DNA from 4 places in the Shewanella sp. FJAT-51649 genome. Region 1 is predicted to be linked to each of the others. Evidence: predicted binding sites of a transcription regulator. Region 1 holds the regulator's gene; each other region holds the start of a gene.
What was found. The regulator LexA, encoded in region 1, represses DNA repair genes until DNA is damaged. The targets are predictions, from matches to a motif close to TACTGTATNNNNATACAGTA.

Region 1 (3,076 bases):
TTTCCATTGAGAGCCCGTAACTTTTACCGTGAGATCGGCATTGCTGGGATCTTCCATGGCAATCAGAGTTTTCGTGGCGGGAATTGCCATTAAGATCAGAATGACAAAAGGAATAATCGTCCACGCGATTTCGACTTTTGTACTCTCATGGAAGTGAGACGCGACCGCGCCCTTGGATTTTCTGTGGTTGATCATGGCATAAATCATCACGCCAAAAACCACTAGGCCTATTGCGCAGCAGATATACAGAATCGTCATGTGAAGGTGATATACCTTGCCACTGATTTCTGTTACGCCAGGGGTCATGTTGAACCGCATGTCCGCTGCGGCCAACGGTGGGGCGAATAGCACCACGAGTAAACAATACAACCATTGCTTCACAAGACTTCTCCTCTGCCAATTGCGAATAGCAACTACAAAGAAGAGCAACACAGTAAGTCTCAACTCTATGCAAACTCTTCAGTTCCCAAAAAAGCTTCTCTGACTTCAACGTGCGTTGGCGGCTTACTTTTGATTAAGTATTGTTACTGCTGGTATTAGCCACACTGGCACATACTGCTGAATAAAACCCATTATTCTCGATTTTTGTGGGCAAGAGATATTCGATAAATCGTCGATATTTTTTGCCTAAACGGGCGATATATTATGCTCGTCTGAATCAAACATACTTGCTGTTTAAAAATTGATCAAGATCACTTCTTTTTCTAATTGTCTGAAAAATTGCCAAAAAAAAGCCCCACATTCACAGGTGAGGCGGCTTTCAAGGCTAAATACGCAGTGCAAAAATTTTAATGAACAGAGCTAAAAAAACTACCTTGGGCAAAGTGAGCGGGTTGCTTGAGTGTCGCGTCCGTAGTCGAGTGATTTACAACACCTTCGAGCACGATTCCCATGGCGCGGGCACTCTTGGCCACAATTTGCAAACGACGATTGTCGCGGGCATCGAGTGAGTGGATCCAAGTAATTACTGCGCTTGAAGTGCCACTGGTTAAGGCTTTTTCCATTGCCCACAGGGTTTCGACTTCATCTTTCGCATGGACTAAGAGAACGCGATCCATACGCACGCCAGCGCTGGCCAGTAACTGTTTGTAGCCAATACTAGGAGGGTTGATGAGCACAACCCAGCGGCCTTGTTGGCTCAGTTGTGCTAACTGCTTGCTAAGCTGCATCAGCTCTTGGCGCCCTTGGCTCTCTGTAGGCATAGTGATGATAGGCGTATGCTGCCAGTCAGTATCGGTTTCGCGTACCGCATCGAGCCATAAACCGGGGTGACGCGGGGCATTACCTAGTAGTTTGTTCATAGCCAATCTCCATTGCGGATCACCCCTACGGCGAGCCCTTCTATTGTTAGACTTTGGAAACTTAAATCGACTTTAATTGGGGAGTAATCTTCATTCTCCGCATGTAGATAAACTAGATTCCCTTTCTTTTCAAAGCGTTTAACTGTTACATCATCGTCAACGCGAGCAACAACTACTTGGCCATTGCGCGCTTGCTGTACTTTATGAACGGCGAGCAGATCCCCCTCGAGGATACCGATGTTCTTCATACTGTCGCCTCTGACACGCAGTAAGAAATCGGCGGCAGGGTGGAACATGCTAGGGTCGACTTGGTAATACTGTTCGACATGCTCTTGGGCGAGGATAGGTTCGCCAGCAGCCACTTGGCCAATCAGTGGTAAGCCTGATTCGCTGTTATCTTCTTCCTCAACTGGGAGGCGGATCCCGCGGGAAGTACCAGGCATGATCTCGATGCAGCCTTTTTTCGCCAATGCCTTAAGGTGTTCCTCGGCGGCATTTGCACTTTTAAAACCCAAACGGGTGGCGATTTCGGCCCGGGTGGGTGGCATGCCAGTCTCGGCAATATTACGTTTAATCAGCTCTAAAATTTCGGCTTGGCGTGGCGTCAACGGTCTCATGTTCTTTCCTGTTTTTCTATACAGTTACTGTTAGTATATACAGTATTATTCGTAGTGCAAGTATTAACCACTTTTTAACGCGATTGGAGAGTATTAGCGAATGTTCCCTAGAATCTGGTATTCTATGGGGCTAATGAACGTACTTACATTGCATAAGAATAATGCCTAAACAAGACTCTCTTTGGTTGAAATCATTACGCTGGATCCAAAAACACTTAGTGCACACTATTGTTGTGCCGCAGGATCCCTTTGCCGATCTGAATCTGGACGCCTCCAGACCGCTTGCTTATGTAATGAAAACAGAATCCCTGAGTGATATTGCTGCGTTAAGCGAAATCACCACTAAGCTGGGTTTGCCAAGCCCTTACGAGCCGCTCGTGGTAAATGGCGTTGTTGCGCCCCGCGTAGTTTGCCTCGAAGGGCGTAAGCCTTTGTTTGGCGAACGTGCTAGTAATGAGCCATTCCTCGAATGTTTTATGCGTTTGTTGGCCGTACATAAAGAAAAGCCTGAGTTAGATATTCAGCTGGTGCCTGTGAGCCTGTATTGGGGCCGTACTCCGGGTAAAGAAGACGACACCATGAAGGCGGCTGTACTTGAGCGTGAAAACCCAACTTGGTTACGTAAGTGCCTGATGATCCTATTTTTAGGCCGCCACAACTTTGTTCAGTTTTCTAATGCCGTATCGCTGCGTTACATGGCCGACGAACACGGCACCGATATGGGGATTGCCCATAAGTTAGCGCGGGTGGCGAGAGTGCATTTCCGCCGCCAGCGCAAGGTGATGACAGGACCTGTGCTGCCTAATCGTCAGGCGATGTTCCACTCCCTGTTGAAATCCGAATCCTTACGCAAGGCGATTCAAGAAGAAGCGGCGAGTAAGAAGATTTCCGAAACCCAAGCTCGTGAAACAGCAATTGAATATCTTGATGAAATTGCAGCGAATTATTCCGATAGCTTAGTGCGTATTGCCGAGCGTTTCTTAACTTGGTTATGGAACAAGCTCTACAGCGGTATCAATATCAAAGGTGCTGAGCAAATCCGCCAGCTTCACCATGATGGTCACGAGATTGTGTATGTACCTTGCCATCGCAGCCATATGGATTACCTGCTGTTATCCTACATTTTGTATTACCAAGGCATGGTGCCACCGCATATTG
Region 2 (3,076 bases), 590 kb from region 1:
TCTCGCCCAGGGTTGAGCCCTTTTTCCTTCAATGCTTTAATTACCCCCATCGCCATTCTGTCACTTGCGGTCCAAATCAGTTTTAAATCGGGATAACGGGTCAGCAGCGTCAATGCTTGCCCATAGGCAATATCCTCACTCCATTGGCCATAAACCGTTTGTGTGACTGTCACATTGGGTTGCATAAAGAAATAATCGTTGGCGCCCTGAGTCCGCAGAACAGATGCGGGCGTGGACTTATCGCCCGAGATCAATAAAACCTTAGCTTTTTTAACGTCTAACCCCGTTAACAAAGCTTTAGCGGTCTCGGCTCCGATAGCATAGTTATCGGGCATAATGGCGGGCAATAAATAGGTCTGCCAGTGGGGATCTTGCAATAGCATTTCCCGTTCGGCCACGGAAATATCATTCAAAATAAGCTGCACATAAATGGGATGGTGATAAAGCATCTGCAACATTTTTAATGCTGATTGCTTCTCATTAACCAAAATAACCTGATTAGGAAGGGACTGTTGCGATTTTAATAAAGAGTCTAACTGGCTAATCATTTTAAAATGATTGCGATCTGAATGGATAATTTGCAAATTAATGTCGAGTTTTGCTGATGCCACCCACATTAATTTGTCGACATCACCCCAAAAGCTATCGGCCTCGGCACCGGGATTGAAAAACGCCACATCTAGTTTGGCCCATGCCGGCATAGCAGAAAACAATATGCCAATAAATAAACAGGTTAAGCACCATAGACGCAAAGGCGAGTACTCCTCGGCCATGTTTCCCCACATGTGATCCGTCACCAGAGGTCACTTTCTTATTATCGATTCACAACCGTGTTACCGCATAAAGATTTATGCCCGATACAGGCAATCAATCATTCGATTAAACCACAAAAACTTACAAAGTGTACGTTATTAATAACGAATGATGATTTTCTCTATTGTTTACTTCTAGGATTGAAACACATTTATTTTAATATGAATAAGATAAGGAGAAATATGCTCCAAGGGCAATTTAGCCCATAAGACTGAAATAAATCCTTAATTCGTCGCTAAACCCTCACATAACCGCACCCACCGAGCAACTCAGCCCAAGATTGCCTTACGCTTACACTCTGTTAGTATATGTATAAATTCACAGTGATTGAGCGCTAACGACTTGCAGCAATTGGATCTTGTTCCGATCACCGACCTCAAAGGCGTCGCCAAAAGGGTGGCGGAAAAACTCGCAAAGCTCGGCATCACAACAGTACAAGATCTGCTGTTTCACTTACCCCTGCGCTACGAAGACCGCACTCAAATTTATCCTATTGCCGCCTTAATGCCGGGAAATTACGGCACCATTGAAGCCGAAATCCAGTCGACACAAATCATTCAAGGCCGCAAACGCATGCTGGTGTGCAATGTGCGCGATAATACCGGCAGCATGAGTCTGCGCTTCTTTAACTTTTCGATGGCGCAACGCAATGCGATGCAAAATGGCTTAATGATCCGCGCCTATGGCGAAATTCGTCGGGGCAATCATCAGGCCGAAATCGTCCATCCCGAGTACAAAATTGTCTATCCCGGTGAAGATATTCATTTAAGCGATACCCTCACGCCGATTTATCCCACCACGGAGGGACTCAAACAGGCGAGTTGGATCAAACTTACCGAGCAAGCCCTCGAATTATTAGAAGACGGCGGTTTGACCGAGTTATTACCCGCCAATTTGCAGCCCAATAGCATGAGCTTGAAACAAGCACTGCAAACCCTGCATCGCCCTCACGCAGGAATATCGCAATTTGACTTAGAGCTAGGCCAACATCCGGCGCAGCAACGGCTGGTGCAGGAAGAGCTGCTCGCCCATAACCTCAGCATGCTCCGACTCAGGCAACGCAGCAATCTCGACGCCGCCGTGACCATGCACGCCAGCGGCCAGCTATTGAATCCCTTTCTCGCCTCATTGCCCTTCAAACCGACAGGTGCACAGCAAAGGGTCGTCGCCGAGATAGGTAAAGATTTAGCGCAGCCGCACCCCATGATGCGCTTAGTTCAAGGTGATGTAGGTTCGGGTAAAACCTTGGTCGCCGCCCTCGCCGCATTGCAGGCCATCGAAAGTGGTTACCAAGTGGCTATGATGGCGCCCACCGAATTACTCGCCGAGCAGCATGCGACTAACTTTGCCGCGTGGTTTGAACCCCTCGGGTTAAAAGTGGGATGGCTTGCGGGCAAGCTTAAAGGCAAGGCACGGGCGCAATCCTTAGCCGATATTGAATCGGGCGCGGCGCAAATAGTGATAGGCACCCATGCCATCTTCCAGCAGCAGGTAACCTTCAATAAGTTGGCTTTAATCATTATCGATGAGCAGCACAGGTTCGGGGTTCACCAACGGATGGGGCTCAGGGAAAAAGGCATTAACCAAGGCTTTCATCCCCACCAGTTGATTATGACGGCGACCCCCATTCCGCGCACCTTGGCCATGACGGCCTACGCCGATTTGGACACCTCGATTATCGATGAGTTGCCGCCCGGCCGCACGCCCGTGACCACAGTCGCCATTCCCGATTCGCGTCGCAATGAAGTGCTCGAGCGCGTCCGCAACAGCGTAGTCACGGATAAACGCCAAGCCTATTGGGTCTGTACTCTGATAGAAGAATCCGAAGTCCTCGAGTGCCAAGCGGCGGAAGATACCGCCGAAGAGTTGCGCCAAGCGCTGCCGGAACTGAGCATAGGTTTAGTCCACGGCCGGATGAAAAGCGCTGAAAAGCAAAAAATTATGGCCGACTTCAAGACGGGAACTATCCATTTATTGGTTGCAACCACAGTGATTGAAGTCGGCGTCGACGTCCCCAACTCTAGCTTGATGATTATCGAAAACCCAGAGCGACTGGGTCTTGCACAGTTACACCAGCTGCGAGGTCGCGTAGGGCGCGGTGCCGTGGCAAGCCATTGTGTGTTACTCTACAAGGCGCCATTGAGCCAAACCGCGAGCCAGCGGTTAAATGTGCTCAGGCAAAGTAATGATGGTTTTGTGATTGCACAGAAAGACTTAGAGATCCGTGGGCCGGGCGAAGTACTGGGCACGAAGCAAACGGGAC
Region 3 (3,076 bases), 1.3 Mb from region 1:
GCTACATGTATGCCCTAATGGCGTGATGCGTATGAGCGATGAAGTCGCGGGCGTGACCGAAACCTCACTCAACGTAGGCGTGATTAGCACTAACGATGAAGAAGTCAGCATTCTGTGCTTAATTCGCTCGCTCATCGATTCGGGCCGCACTCAGGTTGAAGGCATGCTCAATGCGCTAACCAACCTCGCTGGCGCTGAAATTGAATTCAGTGGCGCTTACCCAGGTTGGAAGCCAGATAACAGCTCACCCGTAATGGCGATTGTGCGTGAGACCTACGAGTCTATCTACCATAAAGAACCAGTTATCATGGTGATCCACGCGGGTCTTGAATGTGGTCTGTTCAAAAAGCCTTATCCAGAAATGGACATGGTGTCGATTGGCCCTACCATCCGTTATCCACATGGCCCGGATGAAATGGTCAATATCACCACAGTTGGTCAATACTGGGATCTGCTCCTTGCTGTGCTAGAACGCATTCCCGCTAAAGGTGAATAATCACTACGGGTGAATAGTCGCTAAGACTTAAATAACAAAGGCCGCAGAGGGTTTACCCATGCGGCCTTTTTGTTGCTTCTATTTGCGCACTGCGTAAGGCTGATTGTCGCGCTAACTAAGCAAAGTTAGGTTAAGTTAAGTCAGGTCAGATTGGCGCTGAGCCAGAGCCGCCCAGATTAGTTAAACACTAAAACACAAAATCCAACTGCTTCGTTTCGCGTACCATGAGCGGCGAAAGCGTGTCTTTACTCTCGGCGAGTCCAACAGAAACCCCGAGTAACCGAATTCCACGTCCCTCTTGCCTCGCCATAGCTTGGCTCAGTAGCTCATAAAACATCACCACGGAGACCTCGTCACTACGGTGCTCGATTGTGGTCTGTTTAAAATCATTAAATTTAAGTTTGACCACCTGCTTATGGATTTGCCTCCCCTTAGCGCTTCGCCCTAAACGGCTGGACAACTCTTGAATTAATCCCGGCATCACCTGCTGGCACTGCTCCAGCGTGTAAATATCCTGAGCGAGAGTGGTCTCAACGCCTACGGATTTGCGTTCGCGGCTCACTGAAATCCCACGATCATCGACACCATGGGCCCGCTCGACTAACACGGCGCCAAACTTACCAAAACGGGCAATCAACTCTTGCTTTGGATAAGCCTGCACATCGGCGCAGGTATTTAAGCCTAGCGAAGACAGTTTTTCAGCGGTCACCTTACCCACTCCGGGAATTTTCCGCAGGGATAAGCTTTTAACGAACTCGGCAACCTCATCGGGTGGAATAACACATTGCCCGTTGGGTTTATTTAAATCAGAGGCGACCTTAGCGAGAAATTTAATCGGCGCCACGCCAGCCGATGCCGTCAGCCCAGTTTCGGCCAAAATATCCCGGCGAATTGCCTCGGCGATTAAAGTGGCAGAGCCCTTAAACAGCTTACAATCGCTGACATCTAAATAGGCCTCATCGAGGGAAAGCGGTTCGATTAACTCTGTGTATCGGGAGAAAATGGCGCGAATTTGCTGTGAGACCTCTTTATAGACCTGCATACGACCGGGAACGAGGATAAGATCGGGACACAATTTCAATGCGTAGCCCGTCGCCATGGCAGAACGCACACCAAATTTGCGCGCCTCATAATTACAAGTGCTGATGACGCCACGCTGCACCCGACTGCCGCCGACGGCCAAAGGCTTACCGCGGTATTCGGGAAAATCCCGCATTTCCACCGCAGCAAAATAGCAATCCATATCGATATGAATGATTTTTCGCACCTTGCATTCCTCCGACACCCAAAATACTGTATATAAAAACAGTAATCAAGTGTCACTTATCAATTTGCGGCGGTGCGGTTTGCGCTTGGATTGTTAGCGCCCAAAAAAACAAAGGGAGCCCTAAGGCTCCCTTGATTTACAACTATTTGAATTAAATCTTAAATTGGCCAATGTTGCGGGTCAGTTCATGAGTCGCTTGCTCAAACCCTTGCAAACTTTGGGATAAATCTTGGCTTGAGAGCAAAGACTGATCGGACAGACCGCGCACGCTAACAACGTTTTGTGCCACCTCTTCAGCCACAACGGCCTGCTGGCCAATCGCCACGGTAATTTCCACCGTTTGCTGCTGAATCGACACAATCGCACTGGCGATATCACTCAAGGCTTGCTCCACTTGTGTGGTCAAGTCTTGTCCGACCCTTGCCTGCTCAACCCCAGACTCCATCACCTGCTCGGCTTGTAGCGCGCTCTGCTGCAGGGTTTGGATAATTCCTTGAATGTTGGCGGTAGAATCTTGGGTACGAGACGCGAGAGTTCGCACTTCATCGGCCACCACGGCAAAGCCTCGACCTTGCTCACCCGCCCGCGCCGCCTCGATGGCCGCATTCAGCGCCAGCAAGTTGGTTTGGTCGGCAATGTTGCGGATCACGCTTAAAACTTCGCCAATTTGCTCTGAGCTGCTACGTAACTCCTTGATGACTTTAGCAGCCTCAATCACTTGAACCGATAATGCCTTCATGCCTTCGGTCGCGCGGGATACGATTTGGGTACCGTCATGGGCCTGAGTCTGCGCCTTTTCGGCAAAATCATTCGCCCGTTGAGCGCTTATCGCCATTTCTTGGCTCGTCTGTGCCATTTGGGTGGCGGCCGTGGCCACTGAGTCGATTTGTTGTTTCTGCGATGACACCGAAGAGACCGCTAAATCACACACTTGGCGTGCATCCATCACCCCAGTGCCGACCTCTTGAGTTAAGTTACGGGTATGCAGTAACATCTGCTGCACCTTTTCGGCAAAGCGGTTGAAGGCATCACCCAGCTTGCCTAACTCATCTTCCCGTTCCATTAGAATGCGTTGGGATAAATCGCTATCACCTTCGGCAATGTCTTCCATCGCATCGAGTAACTTGCTGAGCTGGCGTCTAAAGGGCAATAACATCAACCATACTGTGATGCCGACTAAGAGCATAATCCCCAAAGCCACAAAACAGGCATTCCAGAAGGCTTCGGTCACAGGCGCTTCAATCACCTCATGGGGCAACATAAAGGCTAAGTGCCATTTCTGCTTAGGATAATCACCGCCCACAGACACAAAG
Region 4 (3,076 bases), 1.6 Mb from region 1:
GAATTCATAATGATTTTAATCGCTTGCGATAAAGGCGCATTCGCCTCCCGCTTAGCTTTCTCACGTTGCTCTGAGAGATTTTGGATGAGTTTGGGCAGAATAGGTTGATGCCGATTAAAACGCGCGCCCAAAAAACCCGGAACAGTTTCAGGCTCATCTAATGCAGATCCGTCCTCATTATCTAAACCTTCAATCAACCCCTTAGGATCAATCAAAAAAGTTCGGATAATCGATGGATAAAGGCTTTTAAAGTCAAATACTAAAATATGCTGATAAAAACCAGGGACAGAATCCATCACATAACCGCCAGGGCTTTCAATCCCTTGGCTAGCAGGCTCAGCGGGCGCGACGAAGCCCGCTCTATGTAAATGCGGTAGATACAAGTGGTTGAATGCGGCGACCGAGGCGCCTACGCGCCCCAGTTCTAACCCCGTTAACTCGGCACGAGCGAGGGCAAAATCCCACAATTGAGTATGTTCAAAAATATCCCACACTAAGCGACTATCGGTCAGATTATAATGCGCAAGGCCTTGTTTATTTTCGGCAAATAACGCATCAATCTCTTGGGCTCGATTTTCCACATCATGAATCGCTTTACCTTCACCGAGTAAAGCTTGGGCGACAAACTCCAAGGAGAAACGCTCAAATTGATAAAAGGCCGCCTTTAACCAATCGATACCATCGAGCACCACACGCCCTGGCAAACTTAAGGTTTCTGGCCGAAATTTATTCTCAACTTTCCACTCAAGGAGCGCGCCACCTCGACCAATACGCAGCGGGATCCGGTGCAGTAACGCACGTCGATATAGCAGGGCCAAGTCAAAGGTCACCACCGACCAACCAATAATCACATCGGGATCAAACTCTGTAAACCAGGTGATGAGACGATGGATAAGTGCGGCCTCATCGTTCACCCATTCGATATAGATTGCAGCATCTGGCTGCGCCTCGCCCACCACAATGACTTTTTCATAGGGCTGAGATTGCGCATCGCGTCCATAAAGGGCCACGGAATAGAGTAAACCGTCAAAACTGCATTCAAAATCGAGGGAGATTGAGCGCAGTTTAATTGCAGGCTGCGGCGCAACCGCTTTGGCGCGTATAGCGCTAAAAACAGGCAACTGTCCATCTATGCCTGCTTTGCCGACAAAATGCCCTAAAAATGCCACATCGAGCGCCACAAAACGCTCGATTAAAAAACGCTGTTCGGGACGAATATCCGCCTCAAATAAGGGAATCCCCGCATCCGTCGCTATCCGCTGCAAGTGACGAAACACACTACTCGATGGGGCATATATCGCCGCCACGCTTTGTCTTTTAAAGCTTTTAAGTGCAAGCGGCACAAAGCGCAGCGCCAGCCCCGGCGTCTGTAACTGCAATGCCGCCATATCGCTTTGATGACAAAAACAAATGTACTCAGAGTCCGGTAACTCCACCAGCACAGGGCCTGAAACGGTGGCGAGATAATACTGCAACACAAGCGTTGCACCGCGCGTAATAGCATGGCGCGTGAGGACGCGTCCCTGTACACTCACAGGCGCAGCCGTGTCAGGCGTCAGACTCTCGGGGGGATTCAACTGCGGTTTCACTCTAAGGCTCTCGCTGTTTATTGTTTCTCGGGACACAGAATAAAATTGCCATAAAATGGCAGAAAAGTTTCTTAGGCTATGCAATCACTGTTATTATGTACAGCATTAATTCGATAAAGTAGTGCCGCATGTTACCTGACAACGTAAAAAACCAGATCCGCGCTATCTATAAAGATATTGCCGCGGCTTTGCCTAATTTTAGGCCACGCCGCGAGCAAAATTTTATGGTGGCAGAAATCTCTAAGACCCTAGCTGGCGACTATGACAAAGATAGACGCATCATAGTGGTCGAAGCGGGTACGGGGATTGGTAAATCATTGTCTTATATTTTGGGCACGATCCCGCTTGCGCTCGCGAGTAAGAAAAAGGTCTGTATCGCCACGGCAACCGTGGCGCTGCAGGAGCAGTTACTGCACAAAGACTTACCGTTTTTTCTCGAACAATCAGGGCTAAACTTTCGCTTCGGTCTGGTTAAAGGGCGCCAGCGTTATGTCTGTTTATCTAAACTTGCCATGCTGATCGGCGATGATAACAGTACCCAAATGGCCATGTGGCAAACAAAACCGGATAACAGCCAAATTGCCATGCTGCAGGAGCTGCTAAGCGATTTTAATGAAGGCCGCTGGAACGGTGAAATCGATACGCTATCGACACCTATACCTGACCATCTCTGGCAACAAATCGCCTGCGATAAACACAGTTGTCACCGGCAACTCGCCAGTCATCGAAATTGCCCGTTTCACAAGGCCCGAGAGGATGTGGATACCTGGGATGTACTGATCGCCAACCACAGTTTGCTGTTTGCCGACTTAGAGTTGGGTGGCGGGGTGATTTTGCCCGATCCCGAAGACGTATTTTACGTCATTGACGAAGCTCACCACTTACCTATTGTTGCCCGGGACTTTTCTAGCGCACAGGCAACGCTTAGGGGCGCCGCCGATTGGCTCGAAAAAGTCGGGAAGACCAGTGCAAAGTTACAAAATCAGATAAAGAGCAACAATATCATCGCCCCAGCGCAGGCGATGCAGGATCATATAGGTGACTTAATCGCTCAGCTCAATCAAGTCGCCCACTACTGTGACACTCAAACCAAACAGTTTGCCAATCCCGAGAGCCGCTATCGGTTCGAACACGGTAAATTGCCCGATGCACTAAAAATTCCCGCCGAGAATCTCGCGGCCACCTCTAATCTTGCCCTTAAGCAATTTAACAAGATGCAATTATTGCTGGCCGAGGCGATAAAAGATGGCGATATTCCTAAGCATCAAGCGGAAGCGTTACAGGCCGAAATGGGTTTTATGCTGCAGCGACTCGAAAATCTACAAAAGCTCTGGAAAATGATGGCAAAGGAAGATTCCACGAAAGGCGCGCCCCTCGCCCGCTGGATTGAATTGCTCACAGGCAAACAGGTCGATTATCTGTTTAGCGCCTCACCGATTGAAGTCGGGTTTATGCTCGAGTCTATGCTGTGGCAAAAGGCCGCTGGC

Region 2: a site for LexA is predicted at 1,120-1,139, ahead of recG (ATP-dependent DNA helicase RecG). Genes of this name have one in related genera too.
Region 3: a site for LexA is predicted at 1,788-1,807, ahead of dinB (DNA polymerase IV). Genes of this name have one in related genera too.
Region 4: a site for LexA is predicted at 1,675-1,694, ahead of dinG (ATP-dependent DNA helicase DinG). Genes of this name have one in related genera too.

The regions. Positions count from the first base shown of each region.
Region 1 covers NZ_CP080411.1:4,598,412-4,601,487, reverse strand. Annotated here, with positions in the region: gene coxB (cytochrome c oxidase subunit II) at 1-381, opposite strand, end outside; gene K0H59_RS20130 (cell division inhibitor SulA) at 789-1,301, opposite strand; gene lexA (transcriptional repressor LexA) at 1,298-1,918, opposite strand; gene plsB (glycerol-3-phosphate 1-O-acyltransferase PlsB) at 2,080-3,076, shown strand, end outside.
Region 2 covers NZ_CP080411.1:356,787-359,862, reverse strand. Annotated here, with positions in the region: gene K0H59_RS01730 (ABC transporter substrate-binding protein) at 1-752, opposite strand, end outside; gene recG (ATP-dependent DNA helicase RecG) at 1,156-3,076, shown strand, end outside.
Region 3 covers NZ_CP080411.1:1,093,859-1,096,934, reverse strand. Annotated here, with positions in the region: gene K0H59_RS04840 (aminoacyl-histidine dipeptidase) at 1-496, shown strand, start outside; gene dinB (DNA polymerase IV) at 684-1,763, opposite strand; gene K0H59_RS04830 (methyl-accepting chemotaxis protein) at 1,915-3,076, opposite strand, start outside.
Region 4 covers NZ_CP080411.1:2,990,103-2,993,178, forward strand. Annotated here, with positions in the region: gene K0H59_RS13310 (DNA polymerase II) at 1-1,577, opposite strand, end outside; gene dinG (ATP-dependent DNA helicase DinG) at 1,718-3,076, shown strand, end outside.